Regions from separate parts of the Isoptericola aurantiacus genome, predicted to be linked through region 1. Evidence: predicted binding sites of a transcription regulator. Region 1 holds the regulator's gene; the other holds the start of a gene.
The links. The regulator HspR, encoded in region 1, represses chaperone genes until heat shock. The targets are predictions, from matches to a motif close to AAGTTGAGTCNNNNNGACTCAACTT.
Positions count from the first base shown of each region.

Region 2: clpB (ATP-dependent chaperone ClpB) is a predicted target of HspR. The motif match lies at 3,451-3,475, and genes of this name have one in related genera.

Region 1 is NZ_JBJBAE010000005.1:236,799-247,031, reverse strand. It holds gene dnaK (molecular chaperone DnaK) at 1-551, shown strand, start outside; gene grpE (nucleotide exchange factor GrpE) at 548-1,204, shown strand; gene ACIQLL_RS14865 (DnaJ C-terminal domain-containing protein) at 1,324-2,331, shown strand; gene ACIQLL_RS14860 (heat shock protein transcriptional repressor HspR) at 2,356-2,814, shown strand; gene ACIQLL_RS14855 (DUF1540 domain-containing protein) at 2,959-3,267, shown strand; gene ACIQLL_RS14850 (nucleotidyl cyclase domain-containing protein) at 3,376-4,137, opposite strand; gene ACIQLL_RS14845 (sigma-70 family RNA polymerase sigma factor) at 4,327-8,379, shown strand; gene upp (uracil phosphoribosyltransferase) at 8,420-9,055, opposite strand; gene ACIQLL_RS14835 (LPXTG cell wall anchor domain-containing protein) at 9,205-10,233, opposite strand, start outside.
Region 2 is NZ_JBJBAE010000001.1:633,965-644,197, reverse strand. It holds gene ACIQLL_RS02880 (AlkA N-terminal domain-containing protein) at 1-1,310, opposite strand, end outside; gene ACIQLL_RS02875 (alpha/beta hydrolase) at 1,378-2,352, opposite strand; gene ACIQLL_RS02870 (LppM family (lipo)protein) at 2,377-3,396, opposite strand; gene clpB (ATP-dependent chaperone ClpB) at 3,523-6,132, shown strand; gene ACIQLL_RS02860 (C40 family peptidase) at 6,196-7,341, opposite strand; cyclic di-AMP (ydaO/yuaA leader) riboswitch at 7,344-7,487, opposite strand; gene ACIQLL_RS02855 (septum formation family protein) at 7,808-8,551, opposite strand; gene ACIQLL_RS02850 (exodeoxyribonuclease III) at 8,596-9,393, opposite strand; gene ACIQLL_RS02845 (SDR family NAD(P)-dependent oxidoreductase) at 9,425-10,198, shown strand.

The DNA of each region.
Region 1 (10,233 bases):
TCCCGCAGGTCGAGGTCACCTTCGACATCGACGCCAACGGCATCGTGCACGTGTCCGCCAAGGACCGCGGCACCGGGACCGAGCAGTCGATGAAGATCACCGGCGGCTCCGCCCTGCCGCAGGAGGACATCGACCGCATGGTCAAGGAGGCCGAGGAGCACGCCGAGGAGGACAAGAAGCGCCGCGAGGACGCCGAGACGCGCAACCAGGCCGAGTCGTTCGCCTACGCGATGGACAAGCAGATCGCGGACAACCGCGACAAGCTGCCGGCCGACGTCGTCTCCGAGGTCGAGGCGGACGTGGCCGCGGTGAAGACCGCCCTGGAGGGTGAGGACACCGAGGCCGTCAAGTCCGCCTACGAGAAGCTCGGCACGTCCTCGCAGAAGATCGGCGAGGCGCTCTACTCGGCCGAGCAGGCCGCGGGCGCGGACGCCGGCGCCGAGGGTGCGACCCCCGGTGCGGGCGACGACACCACGTCGACCGACAGCGACGAGGACGTCGTCGACGCCGAGATCGTGGACGACGAGGACGACAAGAAGGACTCCCAGTGACGTCTGACGACACGCAGGGCGCCCCCGAGCCGCAGGACGGCGGCTCGGGGGACACCCCCTTCCACTTCACGGACAAGCGCAAGGTCGACCCGACCACGGGCCACAAGCGCGAGACGCCCGACGGCGGCACCCCGGCCGAGGGCGGCGCCACGGCGTCGTCGGACGCGGGCGACCCGCTCGAGGCGCTCGACTTCGACCCGGCGGGGGAGGCCGCGGAGGACTCCGAGCTGCTGGCGGCCAAGGCCCAGGCGGCGGAGAACCTCGACGCGCTCCAGCGGGAGCGGGCGAGCTTCACCAACTACCGCAACCGTGCGCTGCGCGACCAGGAGGCCGCGCGGACGCAGGGCACGCAGGACGTGCTGGCGGCGCTGCTGCCGGTGCTGGACGACATCGAGCGTGCCAAGCAGCACGCCGAGCTGTCCGGTCCGATGGCGGCCATCGCGGAGAAGCTCGACGCCTCGCTGGCCAAGTTCGGCGTCGAGCGGTTCGGCGCCGTGGGCGAGGAGTTCGACCCCACCGTGCACGAGGCGCTCATGCACAACACGGACGCGGCGGTGGAGTCCACCACGGTGAACCTGGTGGTCGAGCCGGGGTACCGCATCGGCGAGAAGGTGGTCCGGGCCGCCCGCGTGGGCGTCGTCGGACCGGAGTGAACGCTCGCCTCTGAGCAACCGCCCGCGAGATCGACCTACCCGGATCGAGATCGACGTACCGTACGTCGATCTGAGTACGGGTACGTCGATCTCGCGGGCACCGCAGAGAAAGGAACGTCGTGACCGGCCAGGACTGGATCGAGAAGGACTTCTACGCCGCGCTCGGCGTTCCCAAGGACGCCGACCAGGCGGACATCAAGAAGGCGTACCGCAAGCTGGCCCGCCAGTACCACCCCGACCAGAACCCGGGGAACGCCGCCGCCGAGTCGCGGTTCAAGGAGATCGGCGAGGCCTACGCGGTGCTCTCCGACGCCGAGCAGAAGCAGCAGTACGACGCGCTGCGCTCGATGGCGGGCGGTGGCGCCCGGTTCGCCGGGGGCCCGGGCGGCGGTGGCCCGGCGGGCTTCGAGGACGTGTTCGGCTCGATGTTCGGCGGCGGCACCGGTCGCGCCGGTGGCCCGGGCGGCCCGCGGGTGCAGTACCAGCAGGCCGGTGGCGCGGGCTTCGAGGACATCCTGGGCTCGATGTTCGGCATGGGCGGCGGCGGGCGCCAGGCAGGGTTCGGCGGCCCCCAGCGCCAGAAGGGTGCCGACGTCGAGACCAAGGCCACGCTCCCGTTCCGTGCCGCGGTCGAGGGCACCACGGTCGAGCTCACCGTGGACGGCCGGTCGATGACGGCCCGCATCCCCGCGGGCGTGCACGACGGGCAGAAGATCCGCCTGCGCGGCAAGGGCCGCCCCGGGATGAACGGCGGCCCGGCGGGCGACCTGTTCATCGCGATCCACGTCGAACCGCACCCGGTCTTCTCGATCGACGGACTCAACCTGCGCATGACCCTTCCGGTGACCTTCACGGAGGCGACGCTCGGCACCACGGTCGAGGTGCCCACGCTCACGGGTGACCCGGTCCGTCTCAAGATCCCGTCGGGGACGCCGTCGGGCAGGGTGCTGCGGGTGAAGGGTCGCGGTGTCACCACGGCGAAGCGTGCGGGCGACCTGCTGGTGACCGTCCAGGTGGTGGTCCCGCAGAAGCTCAGCCGCGCGGCGAAGAAGGCGCTCGAGGAGTTCGCCGAGCAGGCCGGCAGCGACGACGTCCGGGCCGAGCTGGCCGCACGTGCCGCGCAGTAGCCTCGAGCCACCAGGGAGGTCGAGATGGTCACGGACGACGCACCCGTGCTGACCGTGTCGCAGGCTGCCCAGCTGTCGGGGATGCATCCCCAGACGCTGCGGCAGTACGACCGGCTCGGACTCGTCACGCCCCGCCGCACCCGCGGTCGCGGGCGGCGCTACTCGCGACGCGACGTCGCCCGCCTGCTGGAGGTGCAGCGGCTCGCGCAGGACGAGGGGATCAACCTCGCCGGTGTGAAGCGCATCCTCGACCTCGAGCAGCACGTCGCGGTCCTGGAGGACCGGCTGGCGCGCATGACCCATCTGGTCGCGGAACGGGAACGTGCCGACGGCCGCGTCTTCGCCGCCGGCACGGGCGGAGACGTCGTCGCCGTGCCCCTCGGCAGGCGCGTCCGACGCTCCGAGCTGCGGCTCGACGTCGAGATGCCGTCCGAGCGCGGCGGTGCGCTCGTGCTGTGGCGCCCGTCCCCGTCGCGGGACTGAATTACAGAATGGCCCTCTTTCCTAATTGAATTCCACTGCGGTAAGGCTTTCCTTATCCTGTGAAGATTGTGGTCGTCATCCTGTGCGGAATGGAATTCGCGCCTATGATCGGTGAATCGGAAGGCCGATCCCGAGGAGCGAACCATGACGTCCGTGCTGGAGATGCCCGAGGTCACCGACTGTTCGGTGACCGGCTGCGGCTACAACCACGACCACGACTGCCACGCCGGGGCGGTCACGATCGGCGGCGTGCCCGGCGACGCCGCCTGCGCCACGTTCATCCCGCTCGGCAGCAAGGGCGGCCTCGACAAGGTCGTCGCGCACGTCGGCGCCTGCCAGCGCATGGACTGCGTCCACAACAAGGACCTGGAGTGCACCGCCGCCGCGATCCGCGTCGGCAACGGCCCCCAGGACCAGTCCCACGCCGACTGCCTCACGTTCACCGAGGCCTGACGCACCGGTCCACCCACGACACGGCCGCCCGGCTCTGCCCCTTCCCGCACGCGGGAGGAGGACCGAGCCGGGCGGCCGTGTGCGTGGTAGCCCGATGTGCGGGCCGGCTCAGCGCCGCAGGTGCTGCAGCAGGTCGACGGCGGCGTCGTACCCGGCGGGCAGGCGCTCCATCCAGACGCGCACCGGGCGCCGCATCGTGGCCTCCACCCCGAGCACCTCGGCGTTGCGCTCGACGATGCGCCGCACCGTCTGGGACAGCCGGGCGAGCTCGGGCGTGCGTTCGCAGAGCACCGCGAAGACGCCGTCCGCCAGGGCGGCCATGGGGTGCCCGTCCCCGAAGACCTGGTCGAGCGTGCGGCCGACCGACGCCGACCGGGCCATCCGCTGCCACGCGTCGAGATCGTCCACGGCCACGTCGATGACGACCAGGCAGTGGGTCTCGGCCACGCTCAGACCGCTGCGCTCGGCGCGTCCGTAGCTCTCCCGCAGGCGCTCGCCGAGGTAGTCGACGGTGGGCAGACCGGTCGCGGGGTCGCGGACCCCGCTGAGGGCGGGCTGACGCTCACGGCCCTGGACCCAGCCGAGCGCGGTGCCGCGCACGACGTCGGCGTCCACCGGTGCGCCGACGGCGCGGTAGAGGCAGATCACGTCCTCGAGCGTCTCGTCCAGGCCGATGCCGGCACTGCTGCGGGCGCAGCCGAGCCGGTGTGCGGGTGCCTCGGGGGAGCGGCCGTCGTCGATCGCTTCGACGACGGCGTCGACCGCGGGGTGGTACCAGTCACCCGGGCGCAGCCACACCTCGGAGAGGCTGGCGTGCCGCCAGCGCTCGCGGGTGTCGGCGGCATGTGTGCCGCCGGTAGGCAGAATCATGCTGATGGGAACCCTTCGACACCCCATCATGACGCAGAAACCGCGATGACGAGTGGGTGAAACGGACATCGACAGGTTTCACCCGCTGTTTTCCGCGCGGGAGGTCGCCGGCCCGGTAGAGTTGCGCCGACCCGTGTCATCTGCTGAGGAGCCGGACACGGGTTCGGTGATGGACGGAACGAGGCGGGCGTGACCGACGTCTACGTGGGATCGGACGGGACAGCTCCCAGCGACGGCGAGCTGATCCTTGAGGTGCGCGGGGGCAGCCTGGAGGCGTACGGCGCCCTCTACGAGCGCCACGCCGCCGCAGCCCGTGCCCTGGCCCGCCAGTACGTGCGCTCGGACTCCGACGCCGACGACATCGTCTCGGACGCCTTCCAGCGCGTCCTCGGCACCCTGCAGCAGGGCAGCGGACCCGACACGCACTTCCGGGCCTATCTCTTCACCGTCGTCCGGCGGCTGGCCGCCGATCTCGCCCGGGGAGCCCGACGGACGCGCCCCACCGACGACGACGGAACCTTCGAGCAGGCGCTGGGTGCCTCCGCGTCGCCCGAGGACCCGGCGCTCCAAGGGTTCGAGCACTCGGTGGTCGCCCGCGCCTACGAGGGGCTGCCCGAGCGCTGGCAGGCCGTCCTCTGGTACACCGAGGTCGAGGGCATGGCACCGGGCGAGGTGGCGCCCATCCTCGGCCTGACGCCGAACGGGGTGTCGGCCCTGGCCTACCGTGCCCGCGAGGGGCTGCGCGTCGGATACCTCCAGTCCCACCTCACGTCCGAGCCGGCCGACTCCTGCCGGGTGGTCAACCCGCTGCTCGGGGGCTACGTGCGCGGCAGCCTCGCCCGGCGCGAGGTCGTGAAGATCGAGGCACACCTGGGCGACTGCGGCGACTGCCGCATCCTGGTGCTGGAGCTCAGCGACGTGGCGCACGGCATGCGTGTCGTCATCGCGCCCCTCGTGGTCGGTGCCGCGGGCCTGGCCCTGCTCGGCGCGCTGCCGCTCGGGGCGATCACGAGCGGCGCCGGAGCACTCGGCGCGGCACTCGGCGCGGGTGCCGGTGCGGGCGTCGGCGCGACCGGTGGCGCCGCGGTCGGTGCCGGGACCGGCTTCACGGCGGGTGCGGCGTCCGGCGGCGGAGCGGCGGTCGGCAGCGCCGGAGCGGCCACCGGCACCGCTGCGACGGCCGGAACCGCCGGCACTGCGGCCGCCGGCACCGCTGCGACGGCCGGAACCGCTGGCACTGCGGCCGCCGGGACCGCCGCGACCGCGGGGACCGCCGCGACGGCCGGGACCGCCGCGACGACCGCCACGGCGGCGACCGCTGCCACCGCGACGACCGCCACCGCCGCCACCACGGCCACGACGGCCGCCGTGGCGACGGGCGCCGCCGGCGTGACCGGGGCCACCGTCGCCGCCTCCACGGGTGCTGTCGCCGTCGCGACCGTCGGCGTCGTCTCGGTGCTCGGCGTCTTCGGGACGAACGACACCCCCGAGGCGCCCGACCCCCCGATCGCGATCGCCGCCTCACCATGGCCGACGGAGGACGAGGTCACCGCGGTCGACGTCCGGCCGAGCCCCGAGCCCAGCGCCGACCCGACCGACCCGACGACCGTCCCGCCGCTGGTCGACCCCGGTCTCGACGAGGTCGTGCTGCCCGACCCGGCCGTGGTCGGCGTCTCCGTCGTGGACCCCGCCGAGGTCCTGACACCGCGCACCACGGAGTACCTGACGTTCGCGATCGACAACTCGGGGGAGACGGAGGCCGACAACGCCACCGTGCAGCTGACGTTGCCGCCGGGGATGGGGCACGTGGCGTCGACGTCGTCCGTCGGTGCCGCCGTCGCCGCCGACGCCTCCGCCGGCGCGGCGGACTCCGACTCCGACCCCGGCACGGCCGTCGGTCCCCCGGCGCTGGACGTGCGGACGCTCCCGTGCACGGAGACCTCCGAGCCCCAGCAGGTCCGGTGCGTCGTCGGCACGCTGGCGCCGGGAGCGACGAGGACCGTCTCGATCCCGGTCACGATCCGCGACGGCGGCACCTACACCGTGTCGGCGCAGACCTGGGCGGACGGCGTGGAGCCGCGCAGCGTCCCGCTCCCGCAGGCGCAGGTCGCCTACTACGGGGCCGAGCTCACGGCGCGGACGGACGCCGTCGCCACCGTCGGCAACCCCGGCCAGGCGGGAGTCCCGTTCACGGTGCGCAACACCGGGGACCGCACGGCCGCCGGCTGGCAGGTCTCGGTCCGGGTGCCCGCGGGCCTCGACCCGCGCACGGTGTCCGGTGACCTCGAGTGCGTCAGAGCGGGCGCCGAGAGCCCGGACACGTGGCGGTGCACCGGCCCCGACCTGCTCCCGGGTGCGGAGGTCTCCGCCGACGCCTCGGTCGTCGCGGACGGCACCACCGCCAAGGGGTCGTACGCGGTGCAGGTCGTGCCCGCCGTCGGCGACGACGGGCGTGCGGTCAGCTCGTCCACGTCGCTCGCCGTCCCGCAGGGGTGGGAGGGCGCCTTCTCCGGCGCGGGAGCGATCACGAGCTCGTGCCTGGCCAGCGGCGGCATCGACGTGGCGGACACCGTCGTCCAGGGGACCTACACCAACCGGACCGGCCGGACCGTCGTCGTCGACCTGGCCGCGGCCGGCAGCAAGGCCTCGAGCGAGCAGTCGCTCGCGCCGGGGCAGAGCGCGACGCTGACGCTGCACGACGGGCTGCGCGTCCCGGCGGGCAGCGCCACCTGGACGCTGGCGACCACGGTCGCCGGTTCCACCTACACGCGCGACGTCACGGGCGGGTCGTTCGGCGCCAAGGACTGCTACGACCCCTCCTGGAGCGTGAGCTCGTCCGCCGACGTCGTCAACGACGGCTCCCGTGTCCGGATCGACGCCACGATCACCAACACCTCCGACGAGCCGATGCAGGCCGGGATGACGGCGGACGGCAAGAAGGCGGAGGCGGTCCGGCTGGGCGTCGGCGAGACCCGGACGCTGAGCGTCGCCACCGGGTCGGCCACCGTGGCGGGCGGAGACGTGACCTTCGACCTGTACCGCTCGGTGACGGACCGCGACGGCGACCTCCCGACCTCCGGCATCGTCCCCGCCACGCCCCGCACCGCCTCGTACCCCGGCGCGACGATCGCTCCTGCCGCCGGCCTGGCCGAGCCGGCGGGAGCCTGCACCTACGACCCGGCCACGGAGACCTCGAGCCGCACCGCCACGGTGCTGCTCGACAACCGCGGCTCGTCGCTGCCCGTGACGTTCACCGTGGACGTCGGCGGCCGGACCCAACAGGTGACGCTGGCCGCCGGGGCGTCCGCCACCCGTGAGGTCGTCGTGCCGTGGGGCACCAAGAACGTCGTGGTCACCACGGACGGCGGCCGCTCGCTCACGACGCTCGACGTCGCCGTCGACTCCTGCGCGACACCCCCCACCTGGCCGGGCGGGGCGAAGGTCTCCGCCGCCCCGCAGTGCGACGGCGGCGACGCCTCGCTCGTCGTCGACGTCACCAACGGCTCGCGCGCCACGTGGCGCGCGGCGCTCCTGGACGACGGCACCGGTTCCGACGTCCGGACGCTGAGCAGCGGCGCCTCCGCGCGGTGGAGGGTCGACGCCGGATCCTGGCAGATGAGCGGCGGGTCGGTGACCGTGCAGCTCACCCGCACCATCGAGGGCACCGCCTACACCGTCGAGCGCACGGTGGACCACGAGGGCATCCGCTGCGTCGTCAAGGACCCGGACGCCCGGCTTGACCTGACCGACATCACGATGGACCGGCACGGGGACTACGCGACGTCGTGGCGCAACGTGTCCGTCGTGCTCGACAACCGCGGTTCCACCGTGGACGTCTCGTTCCACGTCGTCGGCCCCCAGGGCGTCGACGAGACGGTGACGGTGCCCGCAGGCAAGACCCGCGTCAGCAAGGAGCGTCGGGTCGACGGACGCCAGGGTGGCACCTGGACGGTGACCGCCGGGAGCTGGTCGACCACCCTCGACGTCGACACCTTCACCGCCGCCGAGGCCGGCTGGTGCGCCGACCGCATCGCGTGGGGGACGAAGTACGCCGAGGGTGACGTGCGCTCGTGGAACGGCAACGCGTACCGCTACCTCGGCTGGGACGGCTCCCTGCCCGAGGGCTGGAAGCAGCACGGCAAGTCGTCCGAGCACCGCTGGTACGAGTCCGAGAAGTGGCGCGGGGTCTGGATGGGCCAGTGGCAGCAGTGGGAGAAGATCGGGCTCTGCGAGTACCGCTGAGCACGGCGGGACGGGCGGGCGCGAGCGCCCACGGGCCGGGTCAGACGATGCCGTAGAGGCGGTCCCCGGCGTCTCCGAGCCCCGGCACGATGTACTTCTTGTCGTTGAGCCGTTCGTCGACGGCGGCGACGACGACCTGCACGTCCACCCGGTCTCCGACAGCCTCCTGCACCACCTGCAGCCCCTCGGGGGCGGCCAGCAGGCACACGGCGGTGACGTCCCGCGCTCCGCGCTCGAGCACGTAGTCGATGGCGGCGACGAGGGTGCCGCCGGTGGCGAGCATGGGGTCGAGGAGGAACACCTGGCGCCCGGTGAGGTCGTCGGGGAGCCGGTTGGCGTAGGTGACCGCCTCGAAGGTCTCCTCGTCCCGCTGCAGGCCCAGGAACCCGACCTCGGCGGTCGGCAGCAGGCGCGTCATCCCGTCCAGCATGCCCAGCCCGGCACGCAGGATGGGGATGACGATCGGGCTGGGGTCGCTCAGCGCCACGCCCGTCGTCGTCGTGACCGGGGTGGTGACCTCGCGCGGCTCGGTCCGCACGTGCCTGGTGGCCTCGTAGGCGAGGAGCGTCACCAGCTCGTCGACCAGGAGCCGGAAGATCGGCGACGGCGTCGACGCGTCCCGCAGGACGGTGAGCTTGTGGGCGACGAGCGGGTGATCGGCGACGTGGAGGCGCATGGTCACACGGTACCGGGGCGTGGCCACCGTGTTCGATCACGTGCCCGGCGGGGTGCCCGGGGCGCCCGACGGCGGTGGCTGGGCGTGACGACGAGGGGCCCGACCGGTGCAGCACCGGTCGGGCCCCTCGTCGCTACTGCGTGTGCGGGTCAGTTCCGCTGGAAGCGGCGGCGCACCAGGAACAGGGCGACACCCCCGGCGACCAGCAGCAGGGCCGCCCCGGCGGCCACGCCCACGGTCGCACCCGTGCGCGGCAGCTCGGACTGCGCGGCCGCGACCTCGGCGCTCGGCTCCGCCGACGGCTCGTCGCTCGGCTCGACGGCCACGACCTGCTCGGCCTCGCCCGCGGGCGGGTTGGCGCAGGTCTCGGAGGCCTCCGGGTACTCCACGACGGTGGAGTAGTCGGGGTTGACCTCGAACAGCACCTCGACGCCCTCACGCGTCCAGGCGAAGTTCCCGTCCGTCTCGGCGTACGTGCCGTCCTCCAGGAGCTCCCAGCCCGGCCACTGCAGCGGCTCGGTGGCCGAGGCGCCCGGCCAGAGCAGGCTGCCGCTCAGCGGCAGACCGGACGTGACGTGGTTCTCGCCGTTCGGGTTGAGGAACGTGACGGTCAGCGGGTTCTCGTCGTCGACCTCCACGCCCTCGGGCAGGCTCACCTCGTAGGCGAGGTAGGGCACGGCGGACTCGCAGACGGCGGCGATGTCACCGGGGACCAGCGCGCACTCGGCGTCGGTGAAGGACTGCTCGGAGACCGGGAACAGCGCCGAGGACTCGTCGACGCTCTGGTAGCCCTCGGGCAGGTCGCCCAGGGTGAAGCCCTCACCGGCGGTGGCGAGGATGCCGTCGTCGGTCGAGGAGTAGGTGATCTCCTCGGTGCTCTCGGGGACCGTCACGTCGTCGTTCTCCACGCCGCACAGGTCGACGACCTCGGGCGCCTCCGGCTGCACGACCGTCGGCTCGGCGTCGCAGGCGGCGTCGGTGAAGTCGAACGTCCAGGAGGTCACGGCGTCCTCCGCGAGGTGCACGCCCTCGTGCGGCGTGGCGGTGACGGTCACCTGGGTACCGGCCTCGTTCCACTCCTCGGTGTACTCGGCGTGCTCGGACTCGGGCAGGATCACCGAGTTCTCGACGTCGCACTCCTCCACGGAGGACGGGGCCGGCAGCGTCACCAGCTCCTG
Region 2 (10,233 bases), on a different contig from region 1:
TGCCGGGACGGCAGCCGCACCGTGGGTGCGGCGTCGGCGGTCCGGTCCGCCGTGGGGAAGAGCCGGCTCAGGCCGACGATGCCGCCGGTGTACGGCTCACCGGCGCTCGCTGTCAGGCGGGACAGGTGGGTGCGTGCCGCGGCGACGGCGATCTGCTGGCCGACGATCGCCCGCGTCACGAGCTCGTGGGGGTCCACGGTGCCGGGCATGCGCAGCCCGGGGGTGGCCCTGACGAGAGGGCCGAGCACAGGGTCGGTGCCGAGCGTCTCGTCGACGGCGACGGGGTCCGCGTCGAGGTCCAGCAGCCGCCGCACGCGCGCGACGGCGGTGGCGACGTCCTGCAGCGCGGCGAGCTCCAGGTGCAGGGCCACCCGACCGGGCCCGACGCCGGCACCGGCGCGCAGCTCGACGGCGCCGGGGCCGTGGGGCAGGCGGAGGGTGCGCGCATATCGCACGACGTCGGGGTCCCGCAGGTTCGCGGTCTCCACCCCCTCGACGGCGCGGGCCGCGAGGAACGCCACGGTGCCGCGCGCGTCGAACGGTTCGCGCACCGGCAGCGTGACGTCGAGGCGCACGGGCCCCTCCGGCGTCGGGCCGGCACCGTCACCGTGCGGCACCCCCGACGGCCGGACCGTGGAGCCGCCGGCGACCCGGTGAGCACCGTCGCGGGAGCCGCCCTGACGCCGGGACCGCAGCTCCGTCGGGGTGGTGGCGAAGACGGCGCGCACGGTGTCGTTGAGCTGGCGGATGCTGCCGAACCCGGCGGCGAACGCGACGTCGGCCACCGACAGGTCGGTCCCGGTCAGCAGGGTGCGGGCCGTCTGGGCCCGGTGCGCGCGGGCCAGGGCCAGGGGACCGGCACCGAGCTCGTCGCGGAGCAGCCGGTGCAGGTGACGCGGGCTGTACCCGAGACGACGGGCGAGCCCGTCGACGCCCTCGCGGTCCACGACGCCGTCGGTGACGAGGCGCATCGCGCGGCCGGTGACGTCACCGCGCAGGTCCCACGCGGGGGTCCCGGGCGTGGCCTCCGGCAGGCAGCGCTTGCACGCCCGGTACCCGGCGTCGTGGGCGGCGGCACCGGTCAGGAAGAACGTGACGTTCTCGGGCTTCGGGGTGCGGGCGGGGCAGGACGGGCGGCAGTAGATGCCGGTGCTGCGCACGGCCGTGACGAACTGGCCGTCGAACCGGGTGTCCCGGGCGGCGATGGCGCGGTAGCGCTCGGTGAACGCGGCGTCGGCCGGGCCGGGTCGCACGGGCGCCGGGCGCCGCGCGCGCCGGGGCTCCGTGGCGATCGGGGCGGTCGTGGTCATGCCACCCATCCTGGACCGTGCGGCGAGCGGCGCCTAGCGGGAATCGGACACGGCGGTGCGGGCGGCGTCAGACGCTCGCACCCAGCCAGTCCGTCACGGCCCGCAGGTACTCGGCGCGCGCGGCGGCGGGGGACAGCGCCAGGTCGTGCACGCCCCCGCGGATCGTGACGAAGCTGACGTCGTCACCGAGCCGCGGAGCCAGCGCGCGGATGTCCGCCACGTCGAGCACGCTGTCCGTGGCCAGGTGCTCGTCGCGGCTGGACCGGTCCGAGGCGAGCACCAGCACCGGTACCTCGAGGTCCAACCCGCGGGCCAGCCGACGTTGCGACCGCAGGACCGAGCGCAGCCACGCGGCGTGGACCGCGAACGGCGTGTGCCACTTCCACGCGGGGTCGAACTGCCACTCCCCGCCGTGGTCGGCGTGCAGGGCCGCCGCGTAGTCGGGGCCGAGGTGGCTCACGACGGCGCGAGGGGCCACGGGCGCGACGGCCTCCACCAGCGCGGTCGCCGCCCAGCGCGTGAGGCGGGGCTCGTTGAGCCGGAACCACGGGCTGTTGAGGACCAGGGCGTCGGCCCGCCCCGGGCGGCCCGCGGCCCACAGGGGAGCGACGAGGCCGCCCGTGGAGTGGCCCAGGACGACGAGGCGCTCGTGGCCCGCGGCACGGATCGTCGCGGCCGCCACGTCGAGGTCCTGGGCGTAGACGGAGATGTCGGGCACCTGGTTCGGGTCACGGTCCGCGGCGACGTGGGCGTCCCACGAGCGTCCGTGCCCACGCAGGTCGACGGCGTAGGAGGCGTACCCGGCGTCGGCCAGCGTGTGCGCCACGTGCGGGTGGAAGAAGTAGTCCACAAACCCGTGGACGGCCAGGACCGCGACCCGTGCGGGTTCACCGCCCGGAGCGACGGACGGCGCGAGGCGCACCAGGGTGGCCTCCGCGCCGTCGGGCAGGTCGAGGGTGCGGGCCTCGAAGCCCGGGCCGAGGAGGTCGTCGTGCCAGGGGGTGCTCGGCGCGGCGTCGGTGCCGGCGTCCTGCTGCGTCATGGTGGGAGGCTACCGACCCGGACGTCAGCGCGGTTCGTGCGGGGTGCTGTTCGGGTCGGCGGGCGGCCGGTACGGGTCGGCAGGTCCTTGCTGGGGCGGGATCACCGGCGGTGCGGGCGACTGCGGCTGGCCGTAGTCCGCCCGGGGTGCGCCCGGTCCGAACACGTCCTGCGGGTCCGACGACGGCGGGCGCGGGTCGCGGTTGTTGCGCACCACGAGCGCGACGATGCCGCCGAGGATCGCCAGGCCGAGGACCAGGCCGACCATCCACCAGGGAAAACCTGACTCGTCGGACACCTCGGCCGTGTCGGTGGCCGAGGTGTCGTCGCCGTCCGCGCTCCCGCCGGTCGCCTCGTCCTGGCCGGGTGCGGCCTCGTCGGTGTCCTCGGACCCTCCCGCGGAGGCGCCGGCCACGGCCGATCCCCGGGCGAGGATCTCGGTGCTCTCACCGAACTGCGGGTGCCAGGACACCGTGGTGCCGTCGACCTCGCCGTTGGTCTCGCCGACCTCACCGGGGAAGGTCACGGCGATGCGGATGTCGAAGCCCTCCATCATGTCGGCGGGCATGTCGCCCAGCTCCTCGGCGTCCTCCGCCGCCCCGGACATGTCCATGACGCCCTGGACGACGTACTCGTCCCCCTCGCGCGTGATCGAGAGCTCGTCGGTGCCGGTGCTCATCGACTCGATCGGCTGGTCGGCGTAGGTGATCCTCGTGCCGGTGTACTCGCCGTCGGAGTACGGCTCCTCGCTCGATCCCTCGGGCAGCTCGTCGGTGAGCGAGTCGTCACCCTGGTTCGCCGAGTCCCACAGGTCCTGCGGGTCCATGCCGACGGAGTCGGCGAAGTCGTTCGAGATCGCCATGACGATCGACCCGGAGACCGTGTCCTCCTCGGACAGCGTGAACTCCATGTCGATCTTCATGCAGCCCGCCAGCGCGAGCACGACGAGGGCCGCGAGCGCGGCAGCGACGGCGCGTGGCCGGCGGTGCCGCCGGTCGGCCGGCTGCTGCGGGGCCCGCGGCTGGAGGTCCGTGATGGTGGTCACCCCACCAGCATCACCCACCGCGCGGATCCTGGCACCCCGCAGGCTGGCAGCCCGAAGTTGAGTGGAATAGACTCAACTTTGCCGAGGTTGGCACGGTCAGACCCCACAGACGGACCCGGAGGATCCATGGACACCAAGTTCACGACCATGTCGCAGCAGGCCATCGGCGACGCCGTGCAGTCGGCGTCGGCGGCCGGTAACCCCCAGCTCGAACCCGTCCACCTCCTGGCCGCGCTGCTGCAGCAGACCGGGGGCGTCGCCGTCGGGCTGCTCGAGGCCGTGGGTGCCGACCCCCAGCAGGTCGGGCAGAAGACGCGGGCCGCGCTCGTGGCGCTGCCCGCGGCCAGCGGTGGCGGCGTCGCCCAGCCGACGCCGTCCCGCGCCATGCAGACCGTGCTGACCGCCGCGGGCCAGGAGGCCGAAGCCCTCGGCGACGAGTACGTCTCCACCGAGCACCTGCTCATCGCGATCGCCGCCGGGCAGTCCGCCGCCGCGCAGGCCCTGACCGCCGCGGGCGCCACCGCCGACGCGCTCCGCTCCGCGCTGCCCGCCGTCCGCGGGAACGGCCGGGTCGCCAGCCCGAACCCCGAGGGCACCTACAAGGCGCTGGAGCAGTACGGCAGCGACCTCACCCAGCGGGCCCGCGACGGTCGCCTGGACCCCGTGATCGGCCGCGACGCCGAGATCCGGCGCGTCGTGCAGGTGCTGTCCCGGCGCACCAAGAACAACCCCGTGCTCATCGGCGAGCCCGGCGTCGGCAAGACCGCCGTCGTCGAAGGTCTCGCCCAGCGCATCGTCGCCGGGGACGTGCCCACCTCCCTGCAGGGCAAGCGGCTCGTCGCCCTCGACCTGGCCGGCATGGTCGCCGGCGCCAAGTACCGCGGCGAGTTCGAGGAGCGCCTCAAGGCCGTCCTGGAGGAGATCACCGCCTCCGACGGCGAGGTCATCACCTTCATCGACGAGCTGCACACCGTCGTCGGGGCCGGAGCGGGCAGCGAGGGCGCCATGGACGCCGGCAACATGCTCAAGCCCATGCTCGCCCGCGGCGAGCTGCGCATGGTGGGCGCCACGACGCTCGACGAGTTCCGCGAGAACATCGAGAAGGACCCGGCCCTCGAGCGCCGCTTCCAGCAGGTGTTCGTCGGCGAGCCGTCCGTGGAGGACACCGTCGCGATCCTGCGCGGGCTCAAGGAGCGGTACGAGGCGCACCACAAGGTGACCATCGCCGACTCCGCGCTCGTGGCGGCCGCGGCGCTGTCCGACCGGTACATCACCGGCCGCCAGCTCCCCGACAAGGCCATCGACCTCGTCGACGAGGCCGCCTCGCGGCTGCGCATGGAGATGGACTCCTCACCCGTCGAGATCGACGAGCTGCAGCGTGCCGTGACACGCCTCGAGATGGAGGAGGTCGTGCTCAAGGACGCCGAGGGTTCGGCGGACGCCGCCGCGCGCGAGCGGCTCGAGAAGCTGCGCGCCGACCTCGCCGACCGCCGCGAGGAGCTCGCCGCGCTCACGGCCCGCTGGGAGGCCGAGAAGGCCGGCCACAACCGCGTCGGTGAACTGCGCGCCCGCATCGACGAGCTGCGCACCGAGGCCGACCGCCTGCAGCGCGAGGGCGACCTCGAGGCCGCCGCCCGGCTCCTGTACGGGGAGATCCCGTCGGTCGAGCGCGAGCTCGTCGAGGCCGAGCAGGCCGAGGCCTCCGAGGCTGCCGCCGAGGAGACCGCCCAGGAGGCACCGATGATCGCCGACAAGGTCGGGGCGGACGAGGTGGCCGAGGTCGTCTCGGCCTGGACCGGCATCCCCGCCGGCCGGATGCTGCAGGGCGAGACCGAGAAGCTGCTCGGCATGGAGGACATGCTCGGGCACCGCCTCATCGGCCAGCAGGCCGCCGTGCGCTCCGTGTCCGACGCGGTGCGGCGCTCGCGGGCCGGCGTCGCCGACCCCGACCGGCCCACCGGGTCGTTCCTGTTCCTCGGACCGACCGGCGTCGGCAAGACCGAGCTCGCCAAGTCGCTCGCGGAGTTCCTCTTCGACGACGAGCGGGCCATGGTGCGCATCGACATGTCCGAGTACTCCGAGAAGCACTCGGTGGCGCGGCTGGTCGGTGCTCCTCCGGGGTACGTGGGCTACGAGGAGGGCGGCCAGCTCACCGAGGCGGTCCGCCGTCGGCCCTACACCGTGGTGCTGCTCGACGAGGTCGAGAAGGCCCACCCCGAGGTCTTCGACATCCTGCTGCAGGTGCTCGACGACGGCCGGCTCACCGACGGCCAGGGCCGCACCGTGGACTTCCGCAACACCATCCTGGTGCTGACCTCGAACCTGGGTTCGCAGTTCCTGGTGGACCCGACGCTGGACGAGGCGGCCCGGCGCGAGAGCGTGATGACGGCGGTGCGTGCCGCCTTCAAGCCGGAGTTCCTCAACCGGCTCGACGACGTCGTGCTGTTCGACGCGCTGAGCGTCGCCGAGCTGGGACGCATCGTCGACCTGCAGGTCGAGGCGCTCGCACGGCGGCTCGCCGACCGACGGATCACGCTCGACGTCACCGACGCCGCACGCGAGTGGTTGGCGCTCGAGGGATTCGACCCCGCCTACGGGGCGCGGCCGCTGCGGCGGCTCGTGCAGCGCGAGATCGGCGACCGGCTCGCCCGGAAGCTGCTGGCGGGGGAGGTGCCCGACGGCGGCACGGTCGTCGTCGACCGCGCCGACGGCGGCGAGGGGCTCGAGCTCTCCTGAACGAGAGCGACCCGCCCGTACCGGACAGGTACGGGCGGGCCGCTCGTGGTGGTGCGGGACGGATCAGACGCGGATGAACGTCGGGCTGTCCTGCCACATGCTGCGCTTGACGACGCCGACGCCGGGGCGAGCCGCCTCGATGACCCGACCGTTGCCGGCGTAGATGGCCACGTGGCCGGGCGTGTAGACGATGTCGCCCTTCTTGGCGTGGCTGCGGGCGACGCGGTGCCCGACCGACCGCTGCGCGGAGGACGAGCGCGGCAGTGTCTTGCCGATCGCCTTCTTGTACACATAGGACGTGAAGCCCGAGCAGTCGAACCCGCTGCTGGGCGAGGTGCCGCCGTAGGTGTAGCGGTAGCCCACGTAGCGGTTGGCGACGCGAACGACCTTCTGCCCGCGGGTGATCTTCTTCTTGGCCTTCACCCAGCGGGCCTTGGCGACCTTGTGCAGACCCTGTCCGCCTGCCGGCAGGACGGCGACGCGGACCTTGTTCCTCCCGACGCGGTAGTGGTTCCACCCGGGGCGGAACGTGGCCTTGCCGTGGTGGAGCTTCCTCGTCGCGACGTGCTTGCCCTTGACGGAGATCGCGACCCGGCCGCGCACGGGGTCACCCCACCGGGCGGCCTTGACGGTGAACTTGGGGCGGGTCGCGCTCTTGCCCTTGGTCCCGGACTTGCGGGACTGCTTAATGGCGACGTTCGGCGCTGCCTTGGCCTTGAGCTGGACGAAGCGCACCTTGGTCACGTCGCCGAGCCCGGTGACGGCTGCCGGGGCGACCTTGACGACGACCTTGTTCCGGCCGAGCTTGTAGTTCCTCAGCAGCGGCCGGAAGCTGGTCGTCCCGTCGGCGCCGAGCTTCTTGGCGGCGACCTTGCTGCCGTGGATGTAGAGGGCCGCTCTGCCCTTCACCGCAGCGCCGTCCGAGCGGACGGTGACGGTGAACTTCGGCTTGGTGCTGCCCTTGCCCTGGCGGGCACTGTTGCGGGTCCGATCGAGGCGGACCGTCGGCGTCTGCTCGGCGGCGACCGTGCCCGTCGTGGTCGTGGTGGCTGTGTCGGTCGTCGCCGAGGCGGCGCCGGCACCGGCGACGAGGGTGCCGCCGGCGAGCGCGCCGGTGAGGGTCATCGCGACGACCGCTCGGCGCACGAAGGGTGCTTTCGCGACGACTGCCGCGCCGGGGCGCGCAGGATCGATCGAGGTGGAGTGCATCGGGTACCTCTCGAGCCTGCGAGATGAGCTGTCGGATGAGGCCGAGAAGTAGTGGCCCGCCGCCAGGTGGCGGCTTAACCCCGAGGACGACGATGGTGTCGCCCGAAAGTGGTTCTCCCGCTGCTGCCGTGGTGCTGATCAGGACGCCGGTCCGCCGGCAGCACTCGGCTGCGGACCGGCCGCCACCGAGAGTCTCCCGGCGACGGAGCGACGTTAACGGCGCCCCGACGGCTGATCACAATCAGATAACGGCGAGTCCCGGACCTCCTGGTGAAGGAGGTGTGGAGGATCTCGTCGGCGAGACGATGTCCGACTGCACGGTGATATCCGGTGAAACACGGATATCAGGCCCGGAAACGCTGTCCGATGTGTCCCGGAAAGTGCGATGGGAGCGTGCGCACCGAGGCGCCCGAGCGGGACGTCCGTGCAGGTCGCGCGGCTTCCTTCACAACCGGGGTGACCGGGCTCACTCCAGCAGCGAACCCGTGGCCGGCGCTGTGGTGGTCGCCACGCAGAGCCCGGTCCGGTCGCCGGCCTCCCAGGACGCCTCGCTGGGGGCCCAGACGACCAGCGCCACGCCGTCGCCCGCCCCCGCGGCCCGGGGTCCCAGGAGGTCCGGCGTGCAGATCCGTGCCGCGCGCGCGGCCACGACGTCGTCGCCGGGCCAGACCTCGTCCGGGGCGGAGTCCGTGCGTCCCACGACCTGCGCCGAGTGCTCGGAGGTGCACGGGACCACCTGCACCACCCCCACCTCGGCGTCGGGCGGCACCTCGGCGACGCACGAACCCAGCACGAGCTGGACCGCGTTGGCGGTGGTCGGTTCGGTGACGTCCGCGGCCAGCGGGACCCAGGCGTCGTCGTGCGCCCGCGTCGTCACGGACGAGACGCCTGCGGCGACGGCCACCACCAGCACGATCGCGCCCAGCGTCCCCGCCACCCACCGTCGCGCGCGACGTCGCGCCTCGGCGCGTTCGGCCGGGGTCGGCCCGCCCGGCGCTCCCCAGCGGGCCCCGTAGACCGCCGGGTCGTCCACGGGAGCGGCGACGCCGTCGCCCGCCGGCCGGACGTCCGCCGTCGGCCGTGCGCCGTGCGCTCCGGCGGCGGAGGACGGACGCTGCGTACCGTCGACGCCGTCCCGGGCGTGCGGGTCCGCACCCGGACCGGGCGTGGCGAACGACAGGTCCTCGGGATCCTCGGGACGGTCGGTCATGGGGGTCAACCTCTCGGCGCCGGACGGCAGGGTCGTGACAGGGTTCAGGCGAGGTCGAGCACGACCGGCACGTGGTCGCTCGCTCCCTTGCCCTTGCGCTCCTCGCGGTCGACGGCGGCGCCGGTGACCCGGTCCGCCAGGGCGGGTGAGGCGTACGCGAAGTCGATCCGCAGCCCCTTGTCCCGCGGGAACGCGAGTTGCTGGTAGTCCCAGTAGGTGTACGTGCCGGGTGCCGGGAGGTGCTCGCGCGTCACCTCGACGAACCCCGCCTGCTCGAACGCGGCGAACGCCTCCCGCTCGGGCGTCGAGACGTGCGTCCTGCCCTCGAACGCCGTCACGTCCCAGACGTCGGAGTCGCGGGGGATGACGTTCCAGTCCCCGAGGAGCGCGATCTGGGCACCGGGCTCCGCCCGCAGCCGCGCGGCGGCGTCGGCACGCAGCGCCTCGAGCCAGGCCAGCTTGTAGGCGTAGTGCGGGTCGTCCAGCGCCCGGCCGTGCGGCACGTACAGCGACCACACGCGCACCCCGCCGCAGACGGCGCCCAGCGCGCGGGCCTCGACGCGCGGCTCCTGGTCCGGCGTGCCGAACGCCGGCTGGCCCGCGAACTGCGTCTCGACGTCGTCGATCCCGGCGCGCGAGACGATCGCCACGCCGTTCCACTGGTGGTAGCCGGACGCGGCCACCTCGTACCCGGCGGCCTCGAACGCCGCCACCGGGAACTGGTCCTGACGGCACTTGGTCTCCTGGATCGCCAGCACGTCGGTCCCGGAGCGTTCCAGGAAGGCGAGCACCCGGTCGAGCCGGCTCCGGATCGAGTTCACGTTCCACGTGGCGATGCGCACGCGAAGCACCCTAGGGCCATAGAGTGCCGTCATGGGAACCGCGCTCGTCACCGGCGCCACCGCCGGCCTCGGACTGGAGTTCGTCTGGCAGCTCGCGACCGCCCGCCACGACCTCGTGCTCGTGGCGCGCGACGCCGAGCGGCTCGACCAGGTCGCGGGCCAGGTCCGCGCCGCCGCAGGGGTGAGGGTCGAGGTGCTGCCGGCCGACCTCGCGGTGGCCGACGACGTCGCCGTGGTCGCCGAACGCCTGGCGGTGGCCGGTGACGAGCCCGGCGAGGCGCGCCGCCCCGTGGGCCTCCTGGTCAACAACGCCGGGTTCGCCACCGCGCAACGGTTCGTCGGGGGCGAGCTCGACGTGGAGCTCGCCGCGGTCGACGTCATGGTGCGCGCCGTCGTCCAGCTCACGCACGCCGCCACCGGGCAGATGACGGCCCGCGGGCGCGGGGCCGTCCTCAACGTCGCCTCCGTGGCGGCGCTCACCGCCGGCGGTACCTACGCCGCCGCCAAGGCCTACGTGCGCACCTTCACCGAGGCGCTCGCCGTCGAGCTGAAGGGCACGGGGGTCACCGCCACCGCGCTCTGCCCGGGGTTCGTCCACACCGAGTTCCACGACCGCGCAGGGCTGGACATGACGTCCGTCCCGGAGATCGGGTGGCTGGACGCCCCGTTCGTGGTCTCCCAGGCGCTCGCCGACGTCCGCCGCGGCGTCGTGCTGTCCACACCCTCGCTGCGGTACAAGGCGGGCTCGGCGCTGCTGCGGGCCCTGCCGCGGTCCGCCGTCCGGGCGATCGGCCACTACCGCTGAGCGGTCGCGGGCGCTCCACGCACCCGTCCGGTGCG